2 regions of the Microbacterium sp. P26 genome follow, and region 2 is predicted to be linked to the other one. Evidence: predicted binding sites of a transcription regulator. Region 2 holds the regulator's gene; the other holds the start of a gene.
What was found. Region 2 encodes HspR, which represses chaperone genes until heat shock. Its sites were predicted from a motif close to AAGTTGAGTCNNNNNGACTCAACTT; they were not measured.
Positions count from the first base shown of each region.

Region 1: the regulator HspR is predicted to act here: its motif matches at 6,263-6,287, upstream of M3667_RS13700 (Hsp20/alpha crystallin family protein).

Region 1 covers NZ_JAMAXZ010000007.1:104,276-120,258, forward strand. The annotation lists gene M3667_RS13665 (hypothetical protein) at 1-184, shown strand, start outside; gene M3667_RS13670 (Cpe/LpqF family protein) at 277-1,605, shown strand; gene M3667_RS13675 (hypothetical protein) at 1,699-2,163, opposite strand; gene M3667_RS13680 (aldo/keto reductase) at 2,315-3,307, shown strand; gene M3667_RS13685 (SRPBCC family protein) at 3,373-3,825, opposite strand; gene M3667_RS13690 (NAD(P)/FAD-dependent oxidoreductase) at 3,941-5,161, opposite strand; gene M3667_RS13695 (sugar ABC transporter ATPase) at 5,346-5,687, shown strand; gene M3667_RS13700 (Hsp20/alpha crystallin family protein) at 5,756-6,211, opposite strand; gene M3667_RS13705 (UbiA family prenyltransferase) at 6,474-7,307, shown strand; gene M3667_RS13710 (NAD(P)/FAD-dependent oxidoreductase) at 7,318-8,430, opposite strand; gene M3667_RS13715 (methyltransferase domain-containing protein) at 8,423-9,088, opposite strand; gene M3667_RS13720 (type III polyketide synthase) at 9,127-10,221, opposite strand; gene M3667_RS13725 (glycosyltransferase) at 10,301-11,497, opposite strand; gene M3667_RS13730 (hypothetical protein) at 11,696-11,896, opposite strand; gene M3667_RS13735 (MarR family transcriptional regulator) at 12,168-12,662, shown strand; gene M3667_RS13740 (hypothetical protein) at 12,659-13,000, opposite strand; gene M3667_RS17070 (AraC family transcriptional regulator) at 13,304-14,239, shown strand; gene M3667_RS13750 (SulP family inorganic anion transporter) at 14,282-15,775, opposite strand; gene M3667_RS13755 (MerR family transcriptional regulator) at 15,912-15,983, shown strand, end outside.
Region 2 covers NZ_JAMAXZ010000008.1:158,802-174,784, forward strand. The annotation lists gene dnaK (molecular chaperone DnaK) at 1-1,492, shown strand, start outside; gene M3667_RS15140 (nucleotide exchange factor GrpE) at 1,502-2,116, shown strand; gene M3667_RS15145 (DnaJ C-terminal domain-containing protein) at 2,128-3,108, shown strand; gene M3667_RS15150 (heat shock protein transcriptional repressor HspR) at 3,200-3,637, shown strand; gene M3667_RS15155 (hypothetical protein) at 3,817-4,410, opposite strand; gene M3667_RS15160 (ABC transporter ATP-binding protein) at 4,570-6,297, shown strand; gene M3667_RS15165 (ABC transporter ATP-binding protein) at 6,294-8,471, shown strand; gene M3667_RS15170 (glycosyltransferase) at 8,867-10,081, shown strand; gene M3667_RS15175 (glycosyltransferase) at 10,086-11,324, shown strand; gene M3667_RS15180 (hypothetical protein) at 11,382-11,606, opposite strand; gene M3667_RS15185 (GlxA family transcriptional regulator) at 11,694-12,680, shown strand; gene M3667_RS15190 (ATP-dependent Clp protease ATP-binding subunit) at 13,049-15,247, shown strand; gene M3667_RS15195 (nitroreductase family protein) at 15,345-15,929, opposite strand.

The DNA.
Region 1 (15,983 bases), on a different contig from region 2:
TGTCGCGGCATCCGCCGTGCCGGCGGCGCCCGCACCGGAGCGGGGCGCGACGAGCGGAGCAGGTCTCCCCGTCCGAGACCGTTCCTCGGATGTCACGCGCACGACCAACTGGACCTACTACGGCATCGCCGGAGGCGTCTTCGTGGTGCTGGCGGCGACCGCCTTCCTGTTCGTGGGGCGGTGATCGAGCGCGGCTGATCTCCCTCGACAGGGGGAGGCGATGGGGCGTGGGCGATCCGTAGCGTGGAGGTATCCCCGCCCCCCGGAAGGATCACCGTGACTCTCGCCCGTCGCCTCGCCGCCGCCCTGTCCGTCCTCGCCGTCGCCGCGCTCACCGCGTGCACGAGCGCGGCCCCCGAGTCCCGTTCGAGTCGTGCGGCCTCCGTCGACATCCCTTCCACCGCGGTGGGGGAGCGGATGACGTGGGTTCTCGACCAGCTCGAGGCCGAAAACGACACGACCCCCGGAACCTGGGCCCGCGTCCTGGACGAGGACTTCCAGAAGCAGGTGTCGGCGGAGCAGGTCGCCGAACTGCTGAACGGGCAGATCCGGCCCGCGGCCCCCTTCACCGTCACCGCCTACCAGGGCACCGACACCCAGGCGGTCGCCACCGTCGCCGGGAGCCTGGGCGACCCCTTCGATCTGACGCTCATGATCGACGCGGACGACCGCATCACCGGCATGGTCTTCGGCCCGGTCGCCGCGCCCTGGGAGCCCTCCACCTCGCTCGACCAGGTCGAGGAGCGGCTGCGCGCCCTGCCGGGCGACGTCAGCGCGCTGGTGGTCCGCGGTGACGACGAGATGCTCGAGATCGACAGCGCACGACCGGCCCCGCTCGCTTCGGTGTTCAAGCTGTACGTGTTGCTCGCGGTGACGGATGCCGTGGCATCCGGCGATCTGTCGTGGGACGAGATGCTCGTGCTCGGCGACGCCGACCTCAGCCTCCCCTCCGGCGAGTTGCAGGACGAAGCGACCGGGACCGAGGTGACGGTGCGCGAGGCTGCGTCGGCGATGATCCGCATCAGCGACAACACCGCGACCGACCTCTTGATCGGCCGACTGGGCCGCGAGAGAGTCGAGGCGGCGGTCGCTCGCAGCGGACACGCCGACCCCGCGGTGCTGGTGCCGTTCGTCTCGACGAAGGAGCTGTTCACGCTCGGCTGGGGGGATCCGGCGCCCCGCGAGGAGTGGGCCGCCGCCGACGTCGCGGGCAAGCGTGCTCTGCTCGACCGCATCGACGCCGCGCCGCTCGCCGTCGACGGCGCGGCGGTCGTCGCGCCCATGTGGCAGGACGGCTTCGACTGGTTCGCCTCGGCCGCGGATGTCGCCGGGGTGCACCGAGCGCTGCAGCAGACGGGCGACGCCGAGGTGCTCGGCATCCTGAGCGAGAACCCCGGACAGGGCCTCGACGTGGGCACGTGGCCGTACGTGGCCTTCAAGGGTGGTTCGAGCCGGGGCGTCGTGACCGGCAGCTGGTTCGTGCGCGACGACGACGGCGAGGCGATCGTGGTGCTGATGATGTCGTCGGCGGATGCCGCGGCGGTCACCGGCGCGACGCGCGACTTCTTCCACCTCGCCGAAGACGCCCTGCGCCTCGCGCACTGAGCGCAGCGCCCCGCAGAGGGCCCCTGAGCCCGTCGAAGGGACCGCGCCGCACGCGCGGGGCGACCGGCTCTCCCGGCCGCCCCGCCGCGGTCGTCAGGCCCGGTCGGGGTCGGGCAGCGTCTGCGCGATGCGGCTCGAGGCCGCCGAATCGCGACCGACCCCCGGCTGGAACTTCGCGATCGGGTCGTCGGCGTCGACGTGCGGCTCGGGGCCGTCGTCGCCGGGCGCGGGCGAGGCCGGCGTCTTCTCAGCCGACTCGTCGACCGTGTGGTCGTCGGTGTCTGCGGTGTCGACGTCTTCGGTGTGACGCGAGGTCGAGCCGCCGTCGCCGCCGTGTTCGCGCTCTCCGTCGGCGCCGCGCGTGCCGACCCCCGGCAGGTCGTTCTGGCTGGAGATGCCCTGCACGCGCGCCTCGTCGTCGGGGTCGATGCGCGCGGCTCCCACGGCGCCCGTGTCGGCGCCGGCGGCGCCCGCGGGTACATCGGCGGCGAGACCGTCGGATTCGGGAACGAGGTTCTCCTCGTCGCTTCCGGGCAGGTGGTCGGCGGGGCTGTCCATGGTGTTCCTTCCGTCGGTGTGCCGCCACGCTAGGCGCCGATCCATCGGGGCGGACCGGGGTTGCGCGTCACCGGGTCGCGGCATCCGGAGCGTGCGTCCTGCCATGTCGGAGCCCCTGGGTAGGCTCGGAGCAGCTTCGAAAGGAACCGCAATGCAGCAGCGTCCCCTCTCCCGTACCGGCCGCGAGGTCTCGGCGATCGGCCTCGGCACCTGGCAGCTCGGCCCCGACTGGGGCGGGGTGAGCGAAGACGAGGCCCTGTCGGTGCTCGCGGCCTCGGCCGACGCCGGCGTCACGCTCTTCGACACCGCCGACGTCTACGGCGACGGCCGCAGCGAAGAGATCATCGGCAAATTCCTCCGGAGCACGGCTGCCACGGGCATCACCGTCGCGACGAAGATGGGCCGCCGTGAAGACCAGGTGCCCGAGAACTACACGATCGAGAACTTCCGCGGCTGGCTCGACCGCTCTCGGCGTCTGCTCGGCACCGACACCCTCGACCTCGTCCAGTTGCACTGCCCGCCGTCGGCGGTCATCGACGACGACGCGACCTGGGACGCCCTCGACCAGCTCGTCGCCGAAGGGGTCATCGCCGCGTACGGCGCTTCGGTCGAGACGATGGATCAGGCCCTGTCGGCCCTCCAGCGGCCGAACCTGACCAACCTGCAGATCATCTTCAACCCGTTCCGCCTCAAGCCGCTCGACGAGGTGCTGCCGCTCGCGGCCCAGAAGAACGTGGCCGTGCTCGCGCGCGTGCCCCTGGCGAGCGGTCTGCTGTCGGGCAAATACACGCACGACACCACGTTCGACAAGGACGACCACCGCACGTACAACCGCAACGGCGAGGCGTTCGACAAGGGCGAGACCTTCTCGGGCGTGCCCTTCGACGAGGGAGTGTCGGCCGCCGACGAGCTCAAGAACGCCCTGCCCGAGGGCGTGACGCTGCCGGCGGCGACGCTGGCCTGGATCGCGTCGCGCGAAGGCATCACCTCGGTGATCCCGGGAGCCCGGTCGGTGCAGCAGGCCACCGCGAACGCCGCCGCGGCCGATCTGATCGACGGGGGCTTCGACCTCGCGGCCTTCGACGCGCTCGTGCGCGACGTGTACGACCGGCGTCTGCGGGCGGAGATCCACCCGCAGTGGTGAGACCGGCATGACGAAAGCCGGGCCCGTCCGTGTGGACGAGCCCGGCTTTCGTTCGGAAGGTGACGTCAGCTGACGTCGCCGCGCCAGGCGCCCGACTCGTTTCCGCGCGACTCGATGTACTTCTTGAAGTTGTCGAGATCCTTCTTGACCGAGTGGTCATCGGCGCCGAAGGCGGCACCGAGCTTCTCGAGGACGCCGGTGGGAGCCCAGTCGATCTGCACCGTGACGCGCGTCTCGGTGTCGGACAGGCGGTGGAAGGTCACGACCCCGGCGTGGTTCTCGTCGCCGCCGACGCTGTTCCACGCGACGCGCTCGTCGGGGTGCTGCTCGGTGATCTCGGCGTCGAACTCGCGCTCGGCTCCGGCGATCTTGACCTTCCAGTGCGTGAGCGTGTCGGACTTCTGCGTGATGGACTCCACGAAGCTCATGAAGTGCGGGAACTCTTCGAACTGCGTCCACTGGTTGTAGGCGACGCGAACGGGAACGTCGACGTCGATGGTTTCGATGACCTGGGCCATGGTGTCCTCTTCCTGTGTGTCTTCCGGGGCTGCCCCCAGTCTTCGTGCGCCTCCCCGCCCACGGCCCGGGGGTTGAGGGATCGCGCATCGTGGCCTATACGCGGGGAGACGGCGGTCAGGCGCGGCCGCGCAGGATGAGGTGCCAGTAGACCCACGGCAGCACGCGGCGGTCGGCGATCCACGAGAGTCGCCGTTCGCGGTACAGGGAGCGCCAGAACGGGACGCTGGGCTGCAGGCGCCCCTGGCGGTCGAACTCCGCGAACACGACGGTGCCCCGCGACACCGTGAACGGCACTACGCTGTATCCGTTGTATTTCGCCGTGGGGGTGCGCCCGGCCAGGACGGCCTGCATGTTCTTCACCAGCGCCTGAGCCTGCCGGCGGATCGCCCCGCCCGACCGGCGCGTGGCGACGGTCGCGGCATCGCCGAGGGCCCAGATCTCCGGATGCCGGGTGTGCTGCAGCGTCTCGGGGTCGACGTCGACGAAGCCGTGCGGGTCGTCCGAGGCCGCCAGGCCGCTGCCGGCGATCCACTCGGGAGCCCGCTGCGGAGGCACGGCGTGCAGCAGGTCGTAGGCGATCGTCTCCTCGGCGTCGCCGTGACCGATCGTCGCCGTCCGTGCCGCGGCATCCACCGCTCGAAGCTCCCGGCTGTACCGCACCTCGATGCCGTACTCGTCGAGTTTGCGCTCAAGTTCGCGGTCGATGGCGGGGATGCCGAACGGCACGGGGTCGGGGCACACGAAGACCACCCGGATGGCGCCCCGCACGCCGATCGAGCGCCACCAGTCGCAGGCGAGGTACATCGGCTTCTGCGCCGCGGCTCCGCATGACGCAGGCTCGGGCGGTTGCGTGAACACCACGGTGCCGGCGCGGAAGTCGCGGAGCGCGGGGGAGGCCTTGGCTGCGAGGTCGTAGTCGTAGTTCGAGATGCCCGTGGCATCCGCCATCGCCTCGGGAAGGCCGGGGACCTGCTCCCACGCCATGCGGAGGCCCGCGCACACGACGAGCTGGTCGTAGTCGATACGACCGCCCGACACCAGGTGCACGCGTCGGGCGTCGGCGTCGACCGTGAACGCCTCGTCGCGCAGCCACCTCACCCCCGGCGGGATGACGTCGGCCTGGGGGCGGACGGCCTCCGAGGCGCGGGCGGCGCCCCCGGCGATGTGCGACTGCAGGGGAGCGAACACGTGTTGTTCGCGCGGTTCGATCACGGTGATGTCGCCGAGACGGGCGCGGTGCAGGCGCCCGGCGATCGACAGTCCGGCGTTGCCGCCGCCGATCACGACGATGCGCGGGGTCGCGCGCGCGGGCACGGTGGAACGGGGGTCGGGCATGGGGGATCCTCTCGTCTCCCCTCACCGTGCGTCCTCGACGACGACGGCGCCAGCGCCTTGACAGGGGCCGCGTGCGACGGCGACGGCGACCGCGGGGACCTGTCAAGGGGCACCGGCGGGCGACCGCAGCCCCGTTTGATGAGAGAACCGCCGCCACCCGCGGTCTGCGACGAAAGGATCCCCCATGAGCGACGCATCGATCGACCCCACGCCCTCTGACGCGGCCATGGCAGGCGTGCAGCCGCTGCGCGACGGCGACACCTCCATCGAGCCCGATCCGGCGCTCGACCCCGCCCAGGCGGAGTGGGACGCCACGACCGCCCTCGACGAGGGCGCCGATCCCGCCGACATCAACCCGGCCACCGCGACCGGGGCCGACCCGGCCGAGATCCCGGCCGACGACAGCGACATCCCGCTCGAGGACATCCACCCCGAGTCCACCGGCACCGACTCGCAGGGCATGGACCCGGGCGTGGTCGAGCTGGGTGAAGAGGGCCAGGGCGACCTCGCTCCCGAAGACCTCTGAGAGCTCTCCCGAACACCGCACGATGCCCCGACCCTCGATGAGGGGGTCGGGGCATCGTCGTGTGCGGATTACTGCTCGATGAGCTGAGGCGTGCTCTCGTACGCCTCGATGACACCGTCGCGGTCGTCGGTCGAGACGGCGATGCGGCGGGGCTTCGCCTTCTCGCTGACCGGGATCGTCACGCTCAGCACGCCGTTGCGGTACGACGCGCTGATGCCGTCGGTGTCGATGCCCTGTCCGAGGTTGAGCTGGCGGACGAACGACGCCGTCTCGCGCTCGCGCGTGATCCACTTGACGCCCTCGCCCGAGCCGAGGGTGCGCTCGGCGCGGATCGTGAGCAGCTGACCGTCGACGTCGATGTCGACCGAGCCGGGGTCGACGCCGGGGAGGTCCGCCGCGAGCACGTAGTGGTCGCCGTCGCGGTACAGGTCCATCGGCATCCGTCGCGGACCACCGCCGCGGCGGGCGTCGAGGAGTGTCGACGCGAGGCGGTCGAGGTCGCGGAAGGGGTCGTAGGTGGCCATGGTCGTTCTCCTTTTCGATCGGTCGGGACTCGGCATCCCGGATGTTCTGTGAAGTTGAGTCCATGTGGCTCAACTACGACCAGATTAGCACTCGACACAGGAGAGTGCCAAGACATTTCACGCGTGCACGACGGCGGGCCACCTGGTCGACACGCCGATTCCGGATGCCGGCTCCCGGCGCGTCGCGGAGGATCCCCGCCGTCGTTCACGAGCGGCACCGCCGCGGGCCGGCGGACCGCCGCAGCGCGGTAGCGTCGGACCCGTGACGGATGCCGCGACCACGAGGTCGCCCCTGCGGGCCCTGTGGGGCGCGACCCACCCCGGGCCGACGCTCGTCGTGACCGTCCTCTCCCTCGCGCTGGGCATCGCCGCGGGGCTCGAGCCGTGGCGCCTGGGTCTGCTGGTCGTGGCGGTGTTCGCGGGGCAGGTCTCGGTCGGACTGTCGAACGACGCGATCGACGGCGCTCGCGATGCCACGGTCGGGCGCACCGACAAGCCGATCGCGGGGGGAGCCCTCACGCCCGAGCGCGCCCTGGCCGTGGCCGTCGGAGCCCTCGTGCTCGCCGTGCTGCTGTCCGCGCCGCTGGGGGCTGCCCTCGTCGCGGCGCACGCGATCGCCCTCGCCTCGGCCTGGGCGTACAACGCCGGGCTGAAGTCGACCCCGGTCTCGATCGTGCCGTTCGTGCTGAGCTTCGGTCTCTTCCCCTCGTTCGCGACCCTCGCCGGCCCCGACCCGGAGCTTGCTGCGCCGTGGGCGGCGCTCGCGGGAGCCGCGCTGGGCGCCGCCGTGCACCTCACCAACGTCGTGCGCGACCTCGACGACGACCGCCGCACCGGCGTGCGCGGGCTGCCGCACCGCCTCGGTGCCCGCGCGTCGGTGCTGATCGCCGCGGCCGGGATCGTGGTCGGAGCACTCGCGGTGCTGCTCGGGCCTTCGGGCGGGGCGAATGCCGTCGGGACGGTGTTCTTCACGGCCGTCGTGGTGGTCGCGGTCGTCACCGCGGTGCTCGTGCTGGTGCGGCCTCCGGGCCGCGCGGTGTTCCAGCTGACGATGCTCGCGGCGCTGCTGCTGGCCGCGCAGCTCGTCGTCTCCTAGGAGCCGGTCCTCAGGTTCCGGATGCCGCCCGGTCGAGGCGCATCGCGTAGGCCCGGGTGAACAGCGCGCCACCCGGTCCGCGCAGGGCGGTGCGGAGCGCTGCGGAACGGGCCGCGTGCGCCCGCGGACCGGAGGCGCGGCCCAGCAGGGTGTTGAGGAAGGCGAGGCGCGCGGCGTGCCGGGCCGACGCGAGGCGGTCGCGCTCCCAGCGGTCGACGCCTTCGCCGTCGCCCCCGCGCGCCCACGGGGCGAGCAGCGGGGCGAGCGTCAGGGCGTCGAGCAGTCCGAGGTTCATGCCCTGACCGCCGATCGGGCTCACCTCGTGCGCGGCGTCGCCGACGACGATCACCCGGCCGCGACGGAGTGCGGGAGCCACCGCGCGGCGCACGCCGAAGCTCGACGCCCCGGTGGTGTCGACCTCGACCCCCGTGCGGCGCGCCACCGCCTGGTGCAGGAAGGCCGCGGCATCCGGAACCTCTTCCCGCCCGGCCCACGCGACGAGCCTCCTGCGTCCGTCGGGGAGGGGGAACGACTCGACCACGCCGTCGCGCTCGAGGTGCACGCGGGCGACCGGGCCGCCCGGCGCGGTGACGTCGGCCATGACGTAGCGATCGGGGTAGTGGTGGGAGCGCACGGCGCCGTCGCGGTAGACGAGCGAGCGTCCCGCCCATCCGGATGCCACGACCACGACCTTGGCGCGCAGGTCGTCGGCCCCCGCGATGCCGATCCGCACGCCGTCCGCCTCCTGCCGCAGCGACTCCACGGTCACCCCGCGCCGCACGGGCGGGGCGAGGGCGGTCAGCACCTCGATCGTGTCGGATTGCGGCAGCGCCGCCACGTACGGGTGCCGCGCCCGCAGGCGATCGAAGCGGATCGCGGCGATCAGCCGTCCGTCGGCTCGGGCCTCTCCGCGGGCGATCCGCACCGCTCGCTCGAGGATCCCGTGGGTGGCCCCCGAGGCCTCGAGCAGGGCGAGGGCGGGGGAGTGGATGCCGATCGCCCGCGTTCCCGCTCCGACCTCGGTGCGACGTTCGACGAGGGCCACGTCGACGCCCCGCGCGCGCAGGTCGGCGGCCAACGCCAGCCCGACGGGGCCGGCGCCGACCACGAGCACCTCAGTCATCGGCATCCGCCCGCCCTCGAGCCGCGGCGAGCACCCGGAACGGCGCGGGGGTCTCCACCTGCCAGGGCGAGCCGAGGGCCGCGGCCAGCTCGGGCGCGCGATAGCTCCGACGGATCGAGCGCAGCCCGTCGACCCGCAGGAAGGTGCCGGCGGCCAGAGGGGCGATCCCCGCGGCGTACAGGGCGTAGGCGAGGCGTCCGCGGGCGATGTCGGCGTGCAGCACGCGTCCGCGCGAGAGGGCGAGCGAGTCGTCGGCGAAGCGCCGCAGCCCGTCGGCGTCGAGATGGTGCAGCACGTGGTTCGAGATCACGAGGTCGAACCTCTCGCCCGCGGCCAGCAGGTCGTCCGACCCCTGCGCGACGAACCGCACGCCGGATCGTTCGCGCTCGCGCGCGGCCTCGAGGGCGCGCGGATCGGGGTCGGCTCCGACCCACTCCACCTCGAGTCCGTCTCGCGCGGCCAGCCCCGCGAGCCGCACCACGACGTCGCCGCCCCCGCATCCGAGATCGAGCACGCGCGCCGGCCGGCCCAGGGCCCGCAGCTCGGGGCGCACCCGCGTGCGGTACACGTGCCCCCACGCCGAGACGAGACGGTTCACCACGTCGAACCGCCGATACGTCGCGGCGAGGGCCCGGGGGTCGCAGTCGGGGTCGTCCATCAACTCGGTCAGCGCGGTGTCGCGCCGGGCGAGCGTGCTCACGCGCCGGTGCGGCGCATGGTCAGCCGCGCCGCCTCCACCGTGAGCCCCGGCCCGAACGCGAGGGCGGCCACCCTGTCGCCTTCGACGCGCTCCGCATCGGCCAGCAGGTCGCGCAGGATGAACAGCAGCGTCGCGCTCGACATGTTGCCGTGTCGGCGCAGCACCTCGCGCGAGGGGGCGAGGGCGGCGGCATCCAGACCCAGGGCGTTCTCGACGCGGTCGAGGATGCTGCGCCCGCCCGGGTGCACGGCCCACGCGTCGACGGCGGAGAGATCGCCCAGTACGTCGTCGGCGATGGCCGAGATCTCGCGCCCGATGATCCGGGGCACCTCGGGGGTCAGGGTCATCTCGAACCCCGAGTCGCCGACGGTCCAGGCCATGTCCTTCTCGCCGTCGTCGGTCACGTGGGTGGCGAATCCGTCGAGGTCGAGGCCGTCTCGAGAGGAGTCCCCGGATGCCACGACCGCCGCTCCCGCACCGTCGGCGAACACCGAGGCGGCGACGATCTGGTCGGGGTGCGAGGAGGTCTGCCAGTGCAGGGAGCACAGCTCGCAGCACGCGACGAGCACGACCGCCGCGGGGTCGTCGCCGACGATGCGGGCGGCGAGGCGGAGGGCGGGGATCGCCGCCGCGCAGCCGATGAAGCCGAGGTGGTAGCGCTCGACCGTGGGCGAGAGTCCGAGGTCGCGCACGAGGTGGTAGTCGGGCCCGGGGGCGAACATGCCGGTGCACGACACCGTCACGACGTGGGTCACCTCGTTTGCCCCGTACCCCGACCCCGACAGCGCTCGACCTGCGGCCGCGGCGAAGAGGTCGGGCGCGCGGCGGCGGTACTCGTCATTGCGCGCTCCGGTCGGGGGCATGAGCAGGGTGTCGCCGTCGCGCACCGGGAGCCCCTCGACCTCGGTGCCCGCCAGCTGCGGCAGCACGACGTGGCGGGTGTCGATGGCGGCCGCGTCGAACGCCGCGCCCACGAGGCGTTGACTCTTGCGGTCGAACCCGGGTTGCGCGGCGAACAGGTCGCGCAATGTCGTCTGGGAGACACGGGTATCGGGCAGGGCCGTGCCGATCGACACGATGCGGGCGGTCATGCCTCACCTTGACACGGTTTCACCCGACCGGGCGCGGATCGGGGACCGGTTGTCGTGCGCGGCTTCTCGTGCCAGCGCCTCAGGCGGCGACCAGATCCGGCAACAGCAACCCCGCGATGGCTCCACGGTAGTCGTCGATCATGCGCCGTCGGTCGAGGCGCCCGCGGGCGGCGACGGCCGCGGCGCGCAGGGCGGGCCGGTGGGCGAGGGCGTGGGTCCAGGCCGCCACGATCGACGACTCGTCGCGGGCGGTCACGAGGCCGAACCCGTCGATCATGCGCGCGGCGTCGCCGACGTCGGTGGTGACGGGCACGGCTCCGGATGCCGCTCCCTCGACGAGGCACAGCGGCGAGGCCTCCCCGAAGGCACTCGTGAGGGCGACGATGTCGGCGATCCGGTAGAGCTCGGGCATGTCTTCGCGCAGCCCGAGCGCGTGCAGGTTCACCGCCTCGCCCACCCCGCTTTCGGCCCGCAGGGCGGCGAAGGCCGGGTTGTCGGCCGTCATCCCCGAGCCGCACATGACGTAGTGCGCTCCGGGCGCGCGACGCGCGTGCGCAGCGACGGCGCGGAGGAAGAGCCCTGGGTCCTTCATCGCGTCGAACCGCGCGGCCAGCAGTACGACGGGGGCGGAGTCGGGGATGCCGAGGCCCGCGCGGATGCGTCGGCGCTGCACGCGCGTACCGGGGCGGAAGCGTCGCGTGTCGATGCCGTTGTCGATCACCCGCGCCTCGCGGGCGGCGACACCGGCGCGCGCGTAAGCGAGCGAGGTCGATTCGGCGCACGAGATCGTGGCGGTCACGGCGCCGCTGCCCGTGGCATCCGTCAACCACTCCAGGGCGGGGCCGGAGTGCGTCGGGTCGGAGCGGTGCAGGCACGCGGCGAGCGGGCGGTCGGGGAGCAGACCCGCCCGCTCCAGCGCGACGACGAGGCTGAGCGGCTGCTCCTTGAGCGAGAGCACGACATCGGCCTCGGTGAACAGGGCCGCGGCCCGAGCGAGCTCCGTCGCGGTGAACTCCTCGGGGGCGAGGGGACGATCGCCCGCGATCCGGTCGAACGTGTCGATCACGACGCCCGCCTGCTGCAGGCGGCGGAAGCGCGTGTCGTCGCGGGCGAACTGCAGGGAGGCATCGCGGCGCGCCGCGGAGGTGAGCGAGAGAACGCGGTGCTGCTGGGCCCCGCCCTGCGACAGGCCGGCGACCACATCGGAGTGGAGGATGCGCGCCCCACCGGCGAAGAAGCCCTCGTAGAGCGAGAGCACACGGATGGGTCGAGTCATCGTCAGTCGCCTTCGGGGCCGGGGGTGGGGCACCGCGGACGCGGTCGTCCCATGCTGAAGGCTCGACCCCGAGTGGTGGGTTACGTCCACGAGACCATCGCATGAACGCCGGGACACGACCCGGTTCGCCCCCGTGAACGAGCCGACGCGCCGGCTCCCGGGGGAAGGAACCGACGCGTCGGGTGAAGGGGCGGTCGATCACGCCTGGGGCGCGACCTCCTTCGCCTCACCGGCCTCGTGCGCGCGCGACCAGGGCCACCGCTTCGTCGCGGGCGTCGTCGCCGGCGGCTGGGGCGCCTCATCGATCGAGCGCGGGCCGATGCCGTTGCCCATGGCGGCGGTCATCGCGATGCTCCACACCGAGCCCGTCTGTCGTCCGCTCTGCTGTCCGTAGATCATGGTCGTTCTCCTCGCTCCGTCTCCCGACGGGGATGCCCGTCTCCCGACGGGGTCGTGACCTCAGTCGTAACCCCGCGGTCCGCGGTGCGATGCGCCCTTGACAGCGATGACACGGTGCGCATGCCCGGCGCGGATCGCGTGTTTCGCCACCGGCCCGACCCGCGGGGTGTTCACGAACCTGTGGCCAGCGTGTCCGGACAGCAGGTCACGATGACGGCGCGCGGGCGCAAGCGGGCGGCGCTCTGGGCTGCAGTGAGTACGATCGTGCCTCGTGCAGACGCCTACCGGTGCTTCGACGCCCCCCTCGCCGGGGTCGGACCTGAGCCGCGCACTGCTCGCCTACGGCGAGGCCCGCCGCACGGCGGCCGCAGAAGCGCGGCGCGTGCTCTCGCTCAACGAGCTCGACGCGCGCGCCCTGATGTTCGTCGCCGAGAACCCGGGCGCCCGTCCCTCGCACGTGCGCGACCACCTGGGCATCACCTCGGCGGGCGTCACGACCCTCATCGACCGCCTCGTGCAGCGCGGCGCCGTGCGCCGCGACCTCGACGACGAGGACCGCCGCGTCAACCACATCACCGCGACCGTCGATCTCGACGACGAGCCCTGGTGCCACCTGCGCGCGTTCGACGCGGGCATCGAGAAGGCCGTCGCCGATCTCGACCCCGCCGACGCGGCCGTCGCGGCCCGCGTGATCGACCACCTGCTCGGCGGCGCCGAGCAAGAGAGGTCGCCGACCGTTCCGGCCCCCGCCGAAGACGAGGGCTAGTCGGCGGCGATGAACGCTTCGGAGCGCGCCTGCAGGAACGAGCACAGGGCGCTGAGGGTTGCGAGTTCGCCCGACAGTGCCATCACGCGTCCGGCGGGCAGCGGTGCGGCGTCTTCGCGCGGCTCGAAGGTGACCGCCCACTCCGTGGACCCCTGCTCCGGACCGGGGGCGATGAAGAACGTCGTCGACACGCTGCGCAGCTGCGCAGCGATCAGTCCCGCGTCGGAGCCGTCGTCGCTGTCCTGCGGGATCACGCGCAGCATCTCGGCGTGGTCGTAGCCCATCGCCCGGAAGTCGTCGACCCACGCCTGCAGGGTCGTCATGGTGCGAAACGGCATGGGTGTCCCTTCGGCGGGTCGGGCGCCGGGCGGCGTCACTCCCAATTATGGCCTCGCGCGCGGCCGGTACCCGCTGGTCTAGGAGTACTCGCGCGAATGCGCATTCCGTATCGAGCGCTTCATTTTATGGCTGATCAAGTCGAAATGCGCATGAATGCTCGCGAGAAAGATACGGTGGAAAGCGGATGGGGGGCATCCGCGAGATTTCGCATTCGTCGTGTCGATTGCGTGGGAGCGTTCCCGCATTCACCTGCGCTATCGCGCCGGTAATCGCCGTCGATCCCGGACGAATGAGGACACTTCGTGGAGCATACGAACATCGAGACGCGAGACGCCGAGACCGTCGAGCACCTGTGGCAGACGGTCGTCCCCGGCGCACGCATCTCGCGGGCCGAGGCGATCCAGCCGGCGCTCACCTGGCACGCGGCATCCGAGCCGGGGTTCGCGTTCTGCGACTACACGATCGGCTCCACCATGCTCGTGGAATCCGACCCGCTCGACCAGGTCGTCGTCGGGCGCATCGCCGGGCCCCGGGTCTCGGCGACCTACCGCCGCGAGCGCATCGACGCCGCCGTGCCGTTCATGGTGGTCGATCGTCCCCTCGAGATCGCCTTCACGGGGAGGATCGCCGGCACCGCCGTCTCGTTCTCGCGCACCGACTTCGATGAGGCCGCGCGTCGCCTCTCGGGCGATGACACCCTGCGCGTGCGCGCCACGGGCTACGCCCCCGTGAGCGAGCAGCGCATGCGCTACTGGTCGCGCACGTGGGAGTACACGCGCGACGTGCTGCTGCGCTCGCCCGAGCGCACCCCGCTCATCGAGCAGCAGGCGCGCACCCTCATGCTCGAGGCGTCGCTCCTGGCCTTCCCGACCACTTTCACCGACGCCCTCGCGGCGGGTCGACCCTCGCGGCCGCTGCCCGCTCCCGTGCGCCGCGCCAAGGCGTACGTCGAAGCGCACGCCGCGGAGCCCGTGGTGCTCTCCGACATCGCCCAGGCGGCGCGTCTGTCGCCCCGCGGGCTGCAGTACGCCTTCCGCGCCGCGACGGGTCGTACGCCCATGCAGTACCTGCGTCGGGTGCGTCTCGACGCCGCGCGCGCCGAGCTGCGCAGCGCCGATCCGTCGGTCGACACCGTCGCCGCGATCGCCGCGCGCTGGGGCTTTTCGAACCTCGGCCGGTTCGCGGCGATGTACCGCGGGGAGTTCGGCGAGACGCCCTCCACGACGCTGCGCTCCTGACGCGGGGCGGTCGCTCGCGCCGGGGCGGTCGCCCGCGCCGGGTCAGTGCCCCGCGCCGAGCTCTCCGCTGAGGCGGTCGTGGAAGCGCGAGGCGTGGTCGTTCATGCCCACCAGCTCGACCGTGGTGCCCACGTGCGCGTACTTCGTGCGCACGGCGTCGAGGGCGGCGACCGTCGAGGCGTCCCACACGTGCGAGCGCGACAGGTCGATGACCACCCGCGAGGGGTCGTCGTGGTACGCGAACTTCGTCGTGAGGTCGTTGCTCGAGGCGAAGAACAGCTCGCCCTCCACGGTGTAGCGGGCGACGTCGGCGCCGACTTCGCGCGTGACGCGGGTGAGGCTCGCGACGCGGCGGGCGAAGAGCACGGCGGCGGCGATCACGCCGACACCGACGCCGATGGCGAGGTTGTGCGTCCACACCGTCACGGCGACGGTGAGCACCATGACGATCGTCTCGCTCACCGGCATCCGCCGCAGAGTCGCGGGGCGGATGCTGTGCCAGTCGAAGGTCGCGACCGAGACGACGATCATGACGGCCACGAGCACCGCCATCGGGATGATCGCGACGACATCGCCGAACGCGAGCACGAGGATCAGCAGGAAGACGCCCGCGAGGAAGGTCGAGATGCGCGTGCGGGCCCCCGACGCCTTGACGTTGATCATCGTCTGGCCGATCATCGCGCACCCGCCCATTCCGCCGAACAGGCCCGACAGCACGTTGGCCGCGCCCTGCCCGAGCGACTCGCGCGTCTTCGAGGAGGGGGTGTCGGTGATGTCGTCGACCAGCGCCGCGGTCATGAGCGACTCGAGCAGTCCGACGATGGCCATGGCGATCGCGAACGGGAAGATGATCGCGAGGGTCTCGCCCGTCAGCGGGACGTTCGGCACGAGCAGCGCGGGAAGGCTCTCGGGAAGGGCGCCCTGGTCGCCGACGGTGGGCACTGAGATGCCGAGGACGACGACGGCGCCGGTCAGCAGCACGATCGCCACGAGCGGGGCGGGCACGACCTTGGTCAGGCGCGGCAGCAGGTACATGATCGCGAGTCCCGCGGCGGCGATCGGATAGACCGCCCACGGCACGCCGATCAGCTGCGGCACCTGCGCCGTGAAGATGAGGATCGCGAGCGCATTGACGAAGCCGACCATGACGCTGCGCGGGATGTAGCGCATGAGCTTGGCCACCCCGAGCAGGCCGAGGATCACCTGCAGGATGCCGCCGAGGATCACCGTCGCGAGCAGGTAGTCGACCCCGTGCTCGCGGGCGACGGGGGCGATGACGAGGGCGATCGCGCCGGTGGCGGCCGAGATCATCGCGGGGCGTCCGCCGAGGAACGAGATGGCGACCGCCATGACGAACGACGAGAACAGGCCCAGGCGCGGGTCGACGCCGGCGATGATCGAGAACGCGATCGCCTCGGGGATGAGGGCGATGGCGACGACGAGCCCGGCCAGCACCTCGCGGGTGAGGAGGCGGGGGGAGCGCAGGGCCTGCAGGACGGTGGGCTCGGTGCGCGGGCGCGTAAGGGCAGAGGTCATGGAGAGTCTCCAGGAGGTGGGGGAGGGGACCCGCGTCGGCGCGGGGAAGAATAGGGGGGTCGCGATCGCGACGGAGTGAACTCTACCGTAACGAGAGGGTTGCGGGATCGGGGATGCGATGATCGAGGTGCGACCGATGCAGATCGGCGAGCTCGCCGAGCGGACGGGGCTGTCGATCCGCACGCTCCGTCACTACGACGAGATCGGC
Region 2 (15,983 bases):
GGCCACCAAGGAGGCCGGCGAGATCTCGGGCCTCAACGTGCTGCGCATCATCAACGAGCCCACCGCCGCGGCCCTCGCGTACGGCCTCGACAAGGGCAAGGAAGACGAGCTCATCCTCGTCTTCGACCTCGGTGGCGGAACGTTCGACGTCTCGCTGCTCGAGGTGGGCAAGGACGACGACTTCTCCACGATCCAGGTGCGCGCCACCTCGGGTGACAACCGCCTCGGTGGAGACGACTGGGACCAGCGCGTCGTCGACTACCTCATCAAGCAGTTCAAGGACACGACCGGTGTCGACGTCTCGGGTGACAAGATCGCCCTGCAGCGTCTGAAGGAAGCGGCCGAGCAGGCCAAGAAGGAGCTGTCGAGCTCGACCTCGACCAGCATCAACCTGCCGTACCTGTCGCTCACCGACACGGGCCCCGTCTCGCTCAGCGAGACCCTCACGCGCGCCAAGTTCGAGGACCTCACCAAGGACCTCCTCGACCGCACCCGCAAGCCCTTCTCCGACGTCATCCGCGAGGCCGGCGTGAAGGTCGACGACATCGCCCACGTGGTGCTCGTCGGCGGCTCGACCCGCATGCCCGCGGTCGCCGAGCTGGTCAAGAAGGAAACCGGTAAGGACGCCAACAAGGGCGTGAACCCCGACGAGGTCGTGGCCGTGGGCGCAGCCCTGCAGGCCGGTGTCCTCAAGGGCGAGCGCAAGGACGTCCTGCTCATCGACGTCACCCCCCTGAGCCTCGGCATCGAGACCAAGGGCGGCATCATGACCAAGCTCATCGAGCGCAACACGGCCATCCCGACCAAGCGCAGCGAGACCTTCACCACCGCCGACGACAACCAGCCGTCGGTCGCGATCCAGGTCTTCCAGGGCGAGCGCGAGTTCACCCGCGACAACAAGCCGCTCGGCACCTTCGAGCTCACCGGCATCGCGCCGGCTCCCCGCGGCATCCCGCAGGTGGAGGTCACCTTCGACATCGACGCGAACGGCATCGTGCACGTCTCGGCGAAGGACAAGGGCACCGGCAAGGAGCAGTCGATGACCATCACGGGCGGCTCGTCGCTGCCCAAGGAGGACATCGAGCGCATGGTGCGCGAGGCCGAGGAGAACGCGGCCGACGACAAGAAGCGCCGCGAGTCCGCCGAGACCCGCAACCAGGCCGAGACCCTGTCGTACTCGATCGAGAAGCTCATCAAGGAGAACGACGACAAGCTCCCCGCCGAGGTCAAGACCGAGGTGCAGGGCGACGTCGACGCGCTCAAGACGGCTCTCGCCGGTGACGACGACGACGCGGTCAAGACCGCGTTCGACAAGCTGAACGCCAGCCAGGGCAAGCTCGGCGAGGCCATCTACGCCTCGTCGCAGGCCGCGGGTGAGCAGGCCGACCCCAACGTGGGCCAGCCCGGCAACGGCGAGACGCCGAACCCCGAGGAAGACGTCATCGACGCCGAGGTCGTCGACGACGAGAACCCCGACGAGAACAAGAAGTAAGCAGAGACCATGGCACACAAGGACGACGAACAGCCCACGGGCTCGGGCGCCGGTCCTGACGAGACGGGGCCGGAGGAGAACACCTCCGGCCCCGCGCCGTCGGGCGACCAGCCGGAGTCTTCGGAATCGGATGCCGATGGCCTGACCATCGACGACATCCTCGGCGCCGAACAGACGCCCGAGGCGGCCGCAGAAGGAGCCTCCTCCGACAAGGAGGCCTCGCTGCTGATCGATCTCAAGCGCCTGCAGGCCGAGTACGCCAACTACCGTCGGCGCACCGAGGAGCAGCGCGAGCGCGAGATCGAGCGCGCCAAGGGCGAGGCCGTGAAGGGCCTGCTGCCCGTCATGGACGACCTCGACCGCGCCGCCAAGCACGGCGACCTCGTCGAGGGCAGCCCCCTCTCCGCGATCGGCGACAAGGTGCGCGCCGTGGCCGAGCGCCTCGGTGTGGTGTCGTACGGCGCCGTGGGCGACGTGTTCGACCCGCAGCAGCATGAGGCGATCTTCCAGGCCCCCACTCCCGGCGTGACCGAGACCACGATCCTCGAGGTCGTCGAGGTCGGCTACCGCCTCGGTTCGGTCGAACTGCGACCGGCCAAGGTCGTCGTCGCCGTGCCGGCCTAAGAGGAGGACACATGGCGAGTCAGGACTGGTTCGACAAGGACTTCTACAAAGTCCTCGGTGTCGACAAGAGCGTCAGCGCTGCCGATCTGAAGAAGACGTATCGCAAGCTCGCGCGCCAGTACCACCCCGACTCGAACCCGGGAGACGCGAAGGCCGAAGCGAAGTTCAAGGAGATCAGCGAGGCCTACTCGGTGCTCAACGACCCCGAGCAGCGCGAGGAGTACGACCAGATCCGGGCCATGGGCTCGGGGGCGCGCTTCTCGGCTCCCGGGGCCGGGGCGGGTGGCGGTTTCGACGACGTCTTCAGCCGGTTCGGTCAGGGGCGGGGTCAGCCCCAGGGCGGCTTCGACGACTTCTTCACGATGTTCGACCAGCAGGGCGGGGGCTTCGGTTCCGGCCGGTTCGGTCAGACGACGGGCGGATTCCGTGGATTCGGCGGCCCGCAGAAGGGCTCCGACGTCACCGCGCGCACGACGATCGACTTCGTCACCGCGGCCAAGGGAGAGACGATCACCCTCGCGGGTGAAGACAATGTGCCCTTCAAGGTGAAGATCCCCGCCGGTGTGTCCGACGGGCAGAAGATCCGGCTGCGGGGCCGCGGACGCAAGTCACCCGACGGCGGCGAGAGCGGCGACATCGTCGTGACCGTGGCCGTGCGCCCCCACCCGGTCTTCACGCGCGACGGACTCAACCTGCGCATCACCGTGCCCGTCACCTTCACCGAGGCGGCGCTGGGCGCGACGATCGAGGTGCCGACGCTCGGGGGAGACCCCGTGCGCCTGCGCGTCGCCCCCGGCACCCCGTCGGGGCGCGTCCTGCGCGTCAAGGGTCGCGGGATCTCGACCACCAAAGGCACCGGCGATCTGCTCGCCGAGGTCCAGGTCGCGGTTCCCGCTCACCTCGACGACGCGGCGCGCGAAGCCCTCGAGCGCTTCCACGAGCTCGAACCCAAAGAGAACCCCCGCGCCGACCTGATGTCGAAGGCGCGATAAACACACGCGAGTCGCCGAGGTTCTCGGCATCCGATACGACAGGATGCCGAGAACCCGGCACCGCACCCGGCACGACGGAAGAGGTGAAGACGTGTCCGAAAGAGAGATCGACGAAGACGCCCCGATCTTCGCCATCGCCGCAGCCGCCGAGCTGTCGAACATGCACCCGCAGACGCTGCGGCAGTACGACAGACTCGGCCTCGTCGTGCCCGCGCGCACCCAGGGCGGTTCGCGGCGTTACTCGAGCCGTCACGTGCAGCAGCTGCGCGAGGTCGCGCGGCTGTCGGGTGAGGGCATGAGCCTCCCCGCCATCGCGCGTCTGCTCGCGCTCGAGGAGCGCGTGCATGAGCTCGCGCGTCGCGTGAACGACCTCGAGCGTCAGCTCACGATCGAGCGGCAGTCGCGTCCCGGCGCCCGCGTCTTCGCGGCCGGGGCCACCGGTTCGGTCGTCACGCTGCGCCACGGGGCGCGCGTGCGCCGTGCCACCGACATCGTGCTGTGGCGTCCGCGCGACATGCACGGCGACTGACGCCGCCCTACGCGGTCTATGCGCTGGGCGAGGTCCCTGCGCGCCCCGAGGTCCTTGAGAGCCCCGAGGTCCCTGAGCGCCCCGAGGTCCCTGAGCGCCCCGAGGTCCCTGAGCTTGTCGAAGGGACCGGGATGCCGCGGGCGCGCGGCGCTCCGACGGGCTCAGCCACCCCTCCCGCGTCAGGCCGGATCGATCCGCAGCACGGTCGGCGCCTCGCCCAGCTGAAGGTCGTCGACCACCCGGACCGTGCGCGCCACGGCATCCACCGCGTCGATGACCGTGCCGAAGCGCTGGCGGTCCGAGCACACCGCGGTGACGGTCACGAAATGCGAGCCGGTGTCCCACGTGTACGTGGCGAACGGCGGCGTCTTCGGATCGCTCGGCAGGGGCATCGCGAGCTTCTCGCCGACGCCGAGGTGCGGATTGCGGAACGACTCGGTGTCGTCGTACTCCATCGGCATCATCGCCCGCGCCGTGCGCAGCTGCGGCGTGGCCTCCTGCAGCTGCGCCATCACGACGAGCAGCTCCGGATCGTTCTTCCAGACCCACACGAGCACGCGTCCGCCCGCGCGGCGCATGAGCAGCGGCGCCGCCTGACTCAGGATCCACGCGAAGGCGCCACCGCCGGGGCGGGGCGCGGCGCCGACCGCCTGATTGGCCTGGCTGAGCAGCATTCCGATCGCCGCCTTGCGGTGGCGGCGGCCACGGAATCCGAGGGAACCGGTCACGGGCACCCAGAGATCGGCGGGAGCGTCGGCCTGCAGTCGAGACATGCGCTCAGCCTACGATCCGGGGCCTGTGAGACGGATGCCGATCAGCCGCGTTCGCGACGGGAGAACGCTCCCACGGCCGTGGGGGTCGCCGATGTCGGAGGTCGGTGCCAGGCTGTAGTTCGCGGTCATCGCGACCGCGTCGATCTCCCGGAGGGCCTCGTGCTCGGCAAACTCCTCATCCGCTATCTCGCGCGCTATCGCTGGCTGCTGGTCGCCATCCTCGTCTTCCAGGCTGCGTCCGCCGTCGCGACGCTGTACCTGCCGCGTCTGAACGCCGACATCATCAACCTCGGCGTCGCCCAGGGCGATACCGGCTTCATCTGGTCGCGCGGCGGGCTCATGCTCGTCATCTCGCTCGGACAGATCGTGGCATCCGTGATCGCCACGTACTTCGCCGCGCGGGCGGCGATGGCCGCCGGCCGCGACATCCGCCTCGACGTCTTCGAGCGCGTGAGCGGCTTCTCCGAGCGCGAGTTGTCGCAGTTCGGCGCGGGGTCGCTGATCACCCGTAACACCAACGACGTGCAGCAGGTGCAGATGCTCGCGATGATGGGTGCCACCATGCTCGTCAGCGCCCCGCTGCTGGCCATCGGCGGCATCATCATGGCGCTGCAGCAAGACGTCGGACTCAGCTGGCTCATCGCGGTGGCCGTGCCGGTGCTGGTCATCGCCGCCGGCCTCATCATCGCGCGCATGGTCCCGCTGTTCCGCAGCTACCAGACGAAGCTCGACGGCGTGAACCGCGTCATGCGCGAGCAGCTCACCGGCGTGCGCGTCGTGCGCGCCTTCGTGCGCGAGCGCATCGAAGAAGAGCGCTTCCGCGAGGCCAACACCGACATCCTCGTCGTCGGCCGCAAGGTCGGCTCGCTGTTCGTGCTGCTGTTCCCCCTCGCGATGCTCGTGCTCAACGTCACCGTGGTGGGCGTCATCTGGTTCGGCGGAATCCAGGTCGACGCCGGCGGGGTCGAGATCGGCACCCTGTTCGCCTTCATCCAGTACGTGGCTCAGATCCTCGGCGGCGTGCTCATGGCCAGCTTCATGACGGTGATGATCCCTCGCGCCGCCGTGTCGGCCGAGCGCATCGGCGAGGTGCTCGACAGCCGCTCGACCCTCGAGCGTCCGGCGAACCCCGTCGAGCGTCTCCCCGAACCGGGGGCGGTCGAGTTCGACGACGTCGCCTTCGCTTACCCGGGCGCCGAGTCGCCGGTCGTCTCGGGCATCAGCTTCACCGCGCGCCCCGGCGAGACGGTCGCGATCGTCGGCTCGACCGGCGCCGGCAAGACGACCCTCGTCTCGCTCATCCCGCGCCTGTTCGACGTGACCTCGGGCGCCGTGCGCGTCGGCGGCGTCGACGTGCGCGAGGCCGACCTCGACGTGCTGTGGAAGAGCATCGGGCTCGTTCCGCAGCGTCCGTTCCTGTTCAGCGGCACCGTCGCCTCCAATCTCCGGTTCGGACGCGAAGACGCCACCGACGACGAGCTCTGGCACGCTCTCGAGATCGCGCAGGGCCGAGACTTCGTCGAGGCGATGGAGGGTCGGCTCGAGGGGCGCATCGCCCAGGGCGGCACCAACGTCTCGGGCGGTCAGCGTCAGCGCCTCGCGATCGCTCGGGCCATCGTGCACCGCCCGGCGGTGCTGGTCTTCGACGACTCGTTCTCGGCGCTCGACCTCAGTACCGACGCTCGATTGCGACAAGCCCTGTGGCGCGAACTCCCCGAGGTGACGAAGATCGTCGTCGCGCAGCGCGTGTCGACCATCACGGGTGCCGACCGCATCATGGTGCTCGAAGACGGCCGCATGGCCGGCCTCGGCACGCACGACGAGCTGCTGGCCACCAGCGCCACCTACCGCGAGATCGTCGAGTCGCAGCTGGGGGTCGAGGCATGAGCACCGCAGACGCCCTCACCGAAGAAGAACGCGCCGAACTCGAGCTCGCCGAGCAGGCGCGCCTGAACTCCGGCAGCTGGGACAGCGTCGCGCCCGGCAAGGCCTCGAACTTCGGGCCGAGCTTCCGGCGCCTCATCGGCCTCCTCCGGCCGTACGCCGCCGCTTTCGTGTTCGTGTCGATCCTCGGCGCGATCGGCGTCGTGCTCGCCGTGCTCGCTCCGCGCGTGCTCGGAGACGCGACCAACATCATCTTCGAAGGCGTGGTCTCGAAGGGACTCGCGCAGCAGTTCCCCGCCGGCACCTCGCAGGCCGAGGTCGTCGACGCTCTGCGCGCCGCGGGGCAGAACGACATCGCCAACATCGTCGGGGCGATGAGCAACTTCTCCGTCGGCGCCGGCGTCGACTTCGACGCCCTGCGAGTCGTGATCGTGACGGTGCTCGCGATCTACGTCGGCTCGTCGCTGCTGTCGTGGATCCAGGGCTACGTCATCAACGTCATCATGGTCCGCACCATGTGGCGCCTGCGCGAAGACGTCGAGGCCAAGATCAACCGTCTGCCCCTGTCGTACTTCGACCGCGTGCAGCGCGGAGAACTGATCTCCCGGGTCACCAACGACATCGACAACATCACGCAGACGATGCAGCAGTCGCTCTCCAGCGCGCTCACGTCGGTGCTCACCGTCGTCGGTGTGCTCATCATGATGTTCACGATCTCGTGGCAGCTCGCTCTCGTCGCCCTCGTCTCGCTGCCGCTCATGGCGGTGATCTTCGGCGTCATCGGACCGAAGTCGCAGAAGGCCTTCGGCGAGCAGTGGAAGAAGGTCGGCCGCCTCAACGCCCGCGTCGAGGAGTCGTTCTCGGGCCACGCGCTGGTCAAGGTCTACGGCCGCGAGAAAGACGCGCGCGAGAAGTTCGAGGCCGAGAACGAAGAGCTCTACCAGGCCAGCTTCAAGGCGCAGTTCCTCTCCGGCATGATCATGCCCGGCATGATGTTCGTCGGAAACCTCACGTACGTCGGCATCGCCGTGCTCGGTGGTCTCATGGTGGCCGGTGGCCAGATCCGCCTCGGCGACGTGCAGGCCTTCATCCAGTACTCGCAGCAGTTCACGCAGCCGCTGTCGCAGCTGGGTGGCATGGCCGCGGTGGTCCAGTCGGGCACCGCCTCCGCCGAGCGGGTCTTCGCGCTCCTCGACGCCGAAGAGCAGGAGCCGGATGCCGATGACGCCCCGACCCACACCGAGGGTCGCGGGGTCATCGAGTTCCAGAACGTGCGGTTCTCCTACTCGCCCGACCGCCCGCTGATCACCGACCTGTCGTTCCGCGTCGAGCCCGGCCAGACGGTCGCGATCGTGGGACCCACCGGTGCCGGAAAGACGACGCTGGTGAACCTGATCATGCGGTTCTACGAGCTCGACGGCGGGCGCATCCTGCTCGACGGACAGGACATCGCCGAGCTGCGCCGCGACGACGTGCGCTCGCGCACCGGCATGGTTCTGCAAGACCCGTGGCTGTTCGCCGGGTCCATCCGCGACAACATCCGCTACGGGCGCGAGAGCGCGACCGACGACGAGATCGTCGAGGCCGCGGTCGCCACGCGCGTCGACCAGTTCGTGCACTCGCTGCCCGAGGGCTACGACACCGTGCTCGACGAAGACGCCGCCAACGTCTCGGCGGGTGAGAAGCAGTTGATCACCATCGCGCGGGCGTTCGTCGCCCGGCCCTCCGTGCTGATCCTCGACGAGGCGACCTCGTCGGTCGACACCCGCACCGAGCTGCTGCTGCAGCAGGCGATGGCGGCGCTGCGCGAGGGACGCACCTCGTTCGTGATCGCACACCGCCTGTCGACGATCCGCGATGCCGACCTCATCCTCGTGATGGAGCACGGCGACATCGTCGAGAAGGGCACGCACGACGAACTCATCGCGGTCGAGGGCGCGTACTACCGCCTGTACCGCTCGCAGTTCGAGCAGGCGGCATCCGACCTCGACGCGGTCGAGGCCGACGCACAGCGCGCCGCCGATCCGCAGCACGCCCCGGCGAACGACGATGCCGTGGTGGTGTCGGCGATGGCGGTCGCGGCATCCGGGGTTCCGGCGGCCGCGGGCGTCGACGGCCCTCCGCGTCCGGCGCAGGGCTCACCCGTGCCCGACCGACGCCTCGACGGCGAGGGCTGACCCCCCCCGCTGCACGGCACGACGACGCCCGCTCGGCTCCGCGCCGGGCGGGCGTCGTCATGCTCCGGTGCCGCGGGGGTCGCTGGGGCCCCGCCGTCTCGGTTTGGGGCGGGATCTGCACGTTGGGGCGGGAATCGTCCGCCCCGAACGGCGGAATCCGCCCCAAACCGTAGGTGGGGCCCGCCACCGGCCGAGCCCCTTCGCTCACCGCCCCGCGCCGCTTCCTTCACTGCCCCGCGCCGCTCCCTTCACCGACCTGCGCCGCTCCGACCTCCGCCCCGCGCCCGCCGACCCTGTGGAGGGTCCCCGGGAGTGCGAAAGCCGCTCCGGTAGGGTGGACCGCGCAACACCCGTACCGTGCGACCCGTCCGCCGCATAGATAGGCCTCACCCCTCGTGACCACTCCTGCGACGCCCGCCGACACCCCCGCGCCCGCTGCCGATCGTCCTCTGCGCATCCTCATCGGTGCCGACACCTTCTCGCCGCACGTCAACGGCGCCGCTCGTTTCGCCGAGCGCCTCGCTGCGGGCCTCGTCGCCCGCGGCCACGACGTGCACGTCTCCGCGCCGAGCGTCGGGCACGGCAACGCCGGCACCGCGACCGAGGTGATCGAGGGCGAGAAGATGGTGATGCACCGTCTCCCGGCCTATCGCTTCCTGCCGCACGACTGGCTGACCTTCGTGCTGCCGTGGCGCGGCAAGCACTACGCCCGCGTCGTTCTCGACGAGGTCAAGCCCGACGTCGTGCACATCCAGTCGCACATCATCATCGGCCGTGGTCTCGCCCGCGAGGCGCGCAAGCGCGGCATCCCCGTCGTCGCGACCAACCACGTGATGGCCGAGAACATCCTCGACTTCACCACTCTTCCCGACTTCCTCGACCGCATCTTCGTCAAGCTTGCGTGGGCCGATGCCGAGCGCACCTTCAAGATGACGCGCGCCGTGACGACCCCGACGCGCAAGGCCGCCGACTTCCTCGAGTCGACGATCGACATCTCGGGTGTCATCCCCATCTCGTGCGGCATCGATCGCTCGAACTATTCGCCCGACCTGACACCGCGCGATGCGAACCGCATCCTCTTCGTCGGCCGCTTGACGACCGAGAAGCACATCGACGTCGTGCTGAAGGCCCTCTCGCAGCTCGACCCCGCCCTCGACGCGAGCTTCGACATCGTCGGCGGCGGCGACCAGCGCGCCAAGCTCGAGGCGCTCGCCCGGCAGCTCGGCGTGGCATCGCGGGTCACGTTCCACGGCCATGCGTCCGAAGAAGACCTGCGCGCGCTGTACTCGCGTGCCAGCGTGTTCGCCATCGCCTCGATCGCGGAGCTGCAGTCGATCGCGACCATGGAGGCCATGGCATCCGGTCTGCCGATCGTCGCGGCCAATGCCGTGGCGCTCCCGCACCTCGTGCACGATGGGGAGAACGGCTACCTCTTCGAGCCGGGCGACGCCGACGAGCTCGCCGCACGTCTGACCGACGTGCTCACGGCTGCACCGGACGAACGCACGCGCATGCAGCAGGCGTCGCTCGATGCGGTCGCCGTGCACGACATCACCCGCACGCTCGACACCTTCGAGGCGCTGTACCGCGGTCGACCCCTGCCGGAGTAAGCCCGTGCACGTCGTCATGTTCGCCGACCAGCACCTCGAGTCGCTCGGCGGCGCGCAGGTGTCGATGCGCCTGCAGAAGCGTTTCCTCGAGCGCGCCGGGCACGTCGTCACCGTCGTCGCCCCGCGTCTTCGGCGCCCGGGTGCGCACGATCTCGCGTACCTCGACCTCCCCTCGATCGCGATCACTCCCGATCGCGAGTACGCCCTCACCTGGCCGGGTGCCCGCACGGATCGGTTCCTCGATGCCGAGATGGGCGCGCGCCTGCCGGTCGACGTCGTCCACGTGCAGGCCGACTTCTGGGGGGCCTTCATCGGGCACCGGTACGCCGCGCGGCACGGGCTGCCCGTCGTGCACACGATGCACAACCGCGTCGACGTGGGGATCGAGGCGACGGCTCCGTTCCCCGGCCTCGTGCTGCGCGCACTGAACGCCTGGGCCCGACGGGCCCTGCCGCGGGTGGCGCCGTGGGGGCACGCGACCGAGACCTCCGCGCAGAATCCGACCTCTCCGGCCTGCTCACGGACGGATGGGTGGGCGTTCCTCCACCAGCTCGCACGCCTCTCGCGAGCGGTGACCGCTCCCTCCGGTCACTTCGCCCGCCGGCTCGAGCGCCACGGCGTGGCCCCGCGCGTCGACGTCATCTGGAACGGCATCGACGACGACGTGCTCGACGCCGCCCTCGCCGCCGGGCCGGCCGTGCGCGCGGAGGGTCGTCCGCGCTTCATCTGGCTCGGGCGTATGAGTCCCGAGAAGCGACTGCTTCCCTTCCTCGAGGCGGTCGTGGCGTCGGGCATCGACGCCGAGGTCGAGGTCGTGGGCGGGGGTGCCGAGCTCGCGAAGGCGAAGCGTCTCATCGAGCGCGCCGCGCCGCAGGCGACCGTGACCTTCGCCGGGCGCCTGTCGTACTCCGAGACCCTCGCCCGCCTGGCCGCGGCCGATGCGGTGGTGCAGACCTCGATCGGCTTCGAGACGCAGGGGATGACCGTCTTCGAGGCGGCCTCGCTCGGAACGCCGGCGGTCGTCAGCGACCCCGACATCGCCGCTGAGCTGGGGTCGGGAACGTGGACGGTGGCGGATGCCACGACCCAGGCCCTCGCCGATGCGCTGGCCCGCGCGGCATCCGACATCACCGCCGGCACCCCCGTCGTACCGGATCCGTCGATCGCCGAGCGCTTCCGCCAGTCGTCACGCACGGGCGCGATGGTCGCGGTGTACGAGCGCGCGGTCGCGGCCGGCCGCTGATACGCCAGGACGCACCCGGCGCCCGCGCCTCGGACCGATGGCGGATGCCGTCAAGGCTCAGTCGGCGCGGACGACGCGCAGCGGGGCCGTGGTCGGCGATGCCACGACGCGCTTCACCGCGGGCTCCGAGGCGACCGGAACCACGGCGCGGGCGGGGCGTTCCGCGCGAGTGACGCGCGAGGGGTCGGTGGGGATGCGGCCGTAGCCGTCGGTTCGCACGACCCATACGGTCGCGACGATGCCGGTGAGGGACAGGATGCCGAGAGCGATGAGATATGCCATGGCAGAAAACCTACGTGTAGAGGAATTGCGCCCGCGAGTGGCATGATGGACGCAGTTCGTAAGATTTCTGCCACAACGGAGGTTCGCATGCGCTCGGTCGCCGTCGTCGTCCAGCCGGGGTTCGCCCCGTTCGAATTCGGTCTTGCCTGTGAGGCGTTCGGCCTCGACCGCAGCGATGACGGCATTCCGAACTTCGACTTCCGCATCGTGGCGCCCGACCCCGGCGTCGTGCCCTCCAACATCGGCTTCTCGATGAACGTCGAACTCGGTCTCGAGGCGGCGGCGGATGTCGACATCCTCGTCCTCGCGCCGATCCCGCGGTCGCAGTGGGAGGCCGTCGACGAGCGGGTGATCGAGGTGGTCCGCGCCGCTCATGCCCGGGGCTCGTGGTTGCTGAGCGTGTGCAGCGGATCGTTCGTGATCGCGGCATCCGGAGTACTCGACGGCAAACGGGCGACGACGCACTGGCGCTACGCCGACGTGATGGCGCGCATGTATCCCCACATCGAGGTCGACCCCGACGTGCTCTATGTGCAGTCCGACAACATCATCACGAGCGCCGGCACCGCCGCGGGGCTCGACGCGTGCCTGCACCTGCTGCGGCAGGAGCTCGGCACCGAGCTCGCCAACCGCATCGCCCGCCGCATGGTCGTCGCCCCCCAGCGCGACGGAGGGCAGGCGCAGTTCATCGCCTCGCCCATCCCGATCGACGCGTCTCTCTCGCTCGCGCCGGTGACCGAGTGGATGCTGCAGAACCTCGATGCCGAGCTCTCGGTCGACCGGCTGGCCGCTCGGGCCCACATGTCACCGCGGACGTTCGCGCGCCGGTTCAAGGCCGACCTCGGTGCGACCCCGGCGGCCTGGCTCGCTCGCCAACGTCTGCTGCACGCGCAGCGTCTGCTCGAAGAGACCGACCTCGGTCTGGATCGCATCGCGGCGGAGTGCGGCTTCGGCTCGGCGGCGGTGCTGCGGCAGAACTTCGCCCGGACGATGGGACTGACCCCGACGGCCTACCGGGCGCGCTTCTCGTGCAGCGAGGAACGCGCGGTGACGCCCGAGGCTGTTTCGGCCTGAGCCCTGCCGTGCGGGCAGCAGGGCGGTGGGGTGTCGCGTGACCGGTGGGCCACCACCCTTCTGCATGGGGTGGAAAGGCGGTGGCCCGCCGGCGTCAGTTGTATCCGAGGATCACGCTCGACTCGCTCTCCCCCTCGAAGGAGGTGGCGGCGGCGATCGTGCGACGGTCGGATTCATCCACCGCTCAAGCGTGCACCGCGAGCGGAGCGCGTTCAGCGATCCTGACGAAACGCACACAGCCGCGGCGTCGCGTGACGGCTGGCCCGACGGATCCGGTGGCATCCCGGCATCCGTTGCCCTCCGCTCCTCACGCTGCTAAACTTGAGTCAACGCAACTCAAGTTTGCGAACAGACTTCCAGGAGACCACATGAACGCCACGCAGCAGCCGGGGCAGGAAGACGCGCGCAGCGCCCTCGAGCAATTCGGCATCAACCTCACCGACCGGGCCCGCCAGGGCAAGCTCGACCCCGTGATCGGGCGCGACGGCGAGATCCGCCGCGTCAGCCAGGTGCTCACCCGGCGCACCAAGAACAACCCCGTGCTCATCGGCGAACCCGGCGTCGGCAAGACCGCCGTCGTCGAGGGCCTCGCCCAGCGCATCGTCGCGGGCGACGTCGCCGAGAGCCTCAAGAACAAAGAACTCGTCTCGCTCGACATCTCGGCGCTCGTCGCCGGCGCGATGTACCGCGGCCAGTTCGAGGAGCGCCTCAAGAGCGTCCTCAAGGAGATCACCGAGTCCGACGGACGCATCATCACGTTCATCGACGAGCTGCACGTGCTCATGGGCGCGGGGGGCGGTGAGGGCTCGGTCGCGGCCTCGAACATGCTCAAGCCCATGCTGGCGCGCGGCGAGCTGCGGCTCATCGGTGCCACGACGCTGGACGAGTACCGCGAGTTCATCGAGAAGGACGCAGCGCTCGAGCGGCGCTTCCAGCAGGTGTACGTCGGCGAGCCCACGGTCGAAGACACGGTGGCGATCCTGCGCGGGCTCAAGGAGCGTTACGAGGCGCACCACAAGGTCGCGATCGCGGATGCCGCGCTGGTCGCCGCCGCTTCGCTCTCCAACCGGTACATCCCCTCGCGCCAGCTGCCCGACAAGGCGATCGACCTGATCGACGAGGCAGCTTCGCGCTTGCGCATGGAGATCGACTCCGCGCCCCTCGAGATCGACGAACTGCGTCGCCACGTCGACCGCCTCAAGCTCGAAGAGCTCGCGTTGAAGAAGGAGAAGGACGCCGCCTCGAAGGAGCGCCTCGCCACCCTGCGCGAGACCCTCGGCGCCGAGCAAGCCAAGCTCGACGAGCTGCAGGCCCGGTGGGAGCGCGAGCGCGCCTCGCTCAACCGCGTGGGCGACCTGAAGACCCGCCTCGATGCCGCCCGCGTCGATGCCGAGCGCGCGCAGCGCGAGGGCAACCTCGAGCGCGCTTCGCGACTGCTGTACGCCGAAATCCCGGCGCTGGAGCGCGAATTGATGACCGCCGAACGCGAAGAGCCCGCGGGCGACCGCATGGTCAACGAGCAGGTGACCGACGAAGACATCGCGGCCGTCATCGCGGCGTGGACGGGCATTCCGGTCGGACGCCTGCTGCAGGGCGAGACCGAGAAGCTCCTCAACCTCGAGCGCGAGCTCGGCAAGCGCCTGATCGGCCAGCGTGATGCGGTGAAGGCGGTGTCGGATGCCGTGCGCCGCTCCCGCGCGGGCATCAGCGACCCGCACCGGCCGGTCGGTTCGTTCCTGTTCCTCGGTCCGACCGGTGTCGGCAAGACCGAGCTGGCCAAGTCGCTCGCCGACTTCCTCTTCGACGACGAGCACGCCATGGTGCGCATCGACATGTCGGAGTACGGCGAGAAGCACTCCGTCTCGCGCCTGGTCGGTGCCCCTCCGGGCTACATCGGCTACGAGCAGGGCGGTCAGTTGACCGAGGCCGTGCGGCGTCGGCCGTACTCGGTCGTGCTGCTCGACGAGGTCGAGAAGGCGCACCCCGAGGTGTTCGACGTGCTGCTGCAGGTCATGGACGACGGTCGCCTGACCGACGGACAGGGGCGCACGGTCGATTTCACCAACGTCATCCTGATCCTCACCTCGAACCTCGGCTCGCCGATCCTCATCGACCCCACCCTGTCGATGGAGACGAAGCGCGAGCAGGTGCAGGCACTCGTGCGCCAGGCGTTCAAGCCCGAGTTCGTGAACCGCCTCGACGACATCGTGATCTTCCAGGCGCTGAGCCAGGACGACCTCGCGCAGATCGTCGAGCTCGCCGTCGACGCGCTGCACAAGCGACTGCGCGAGCGCCGGCTGAGCCTCGCGGTCACCCCCGATGCCCGGTCGTGGCTGGCCGAGCGCGGGTACGACCCGGTGTACGGCGCCCGTCCGCTGCGGCGTCTGATCCAGACCGAGATCCAGAACCGCCTCGCGATGGCGATCCTCGCCGGAACCGTGCGCGATGGAGACGTCGTGCGGGTCGACGTGGCCAGCGACGGCGATTCGCTCATGCTCGTGAGCACCGGCCCCGCAGAGGACGAGCCGAACGACGACGACGTGATCGAGGCCGAGATCGTCGAGTAGAACGGAAGAGGGGGGATGCCGCGGCATCCCCCCTCTTCGTTCGTGCGAGCCTGTGACGTGCGGAGTCCGCAGCGCGAGGCGTGCCGGATGCCGGGACTCAGGCGTCGACGAGCAGCGACTCCGCGACGGTGCGGCGCTCGCGGGGAGCGAGCTCGCGCTGACGCAGACCCTCTTCGGCGGCGTCGATGTCGCCCAGCGCGCCGACCGCGATCACGGTCACGGGGGTGAAGCGGGGGTCGATGTCGAAGGCCGCGCGCAGGTCGTCGGCGACGAATCCGCCCATCTGGTGGGTGGCGAGACCCTCGGCGTGCGCCTGCACGGTGAAGTGCGCGGCGGCCTGGCCGGCGTCGTAGAGGGCCCAGGGACGAGCGTCACCCTCAGCGGTCTCGTTCTCGGCGAGCACGACCAGCAGCGCACCGGCGGCGGGCGCCCACGCCTGGTTGAAGCCCATCAGGGCCGAGACGACCTTGGCGTGCGCCTCGCCACCGCGGCGGGCGAGGATCATGCGCCAGGGCTGGTGGTTCATGCCCGTGGGGGTCCAGCGGGCCGCCTCGAGGGCGGAACGCAGTGCTTCTTCGTCGATCGGGGTCTCGGCGTCGAAGACGCGAGTGCTCCAGCGCTCGGCGAGCACGTCGAGGATCGGGGCGTCGGTGGGGGCGGTGCGGTCGAGAACGAGTGACATGGGTACTCCTGAGGAACGGGGACGATGCCGGGACTCCATTGACCCGAACCAGTG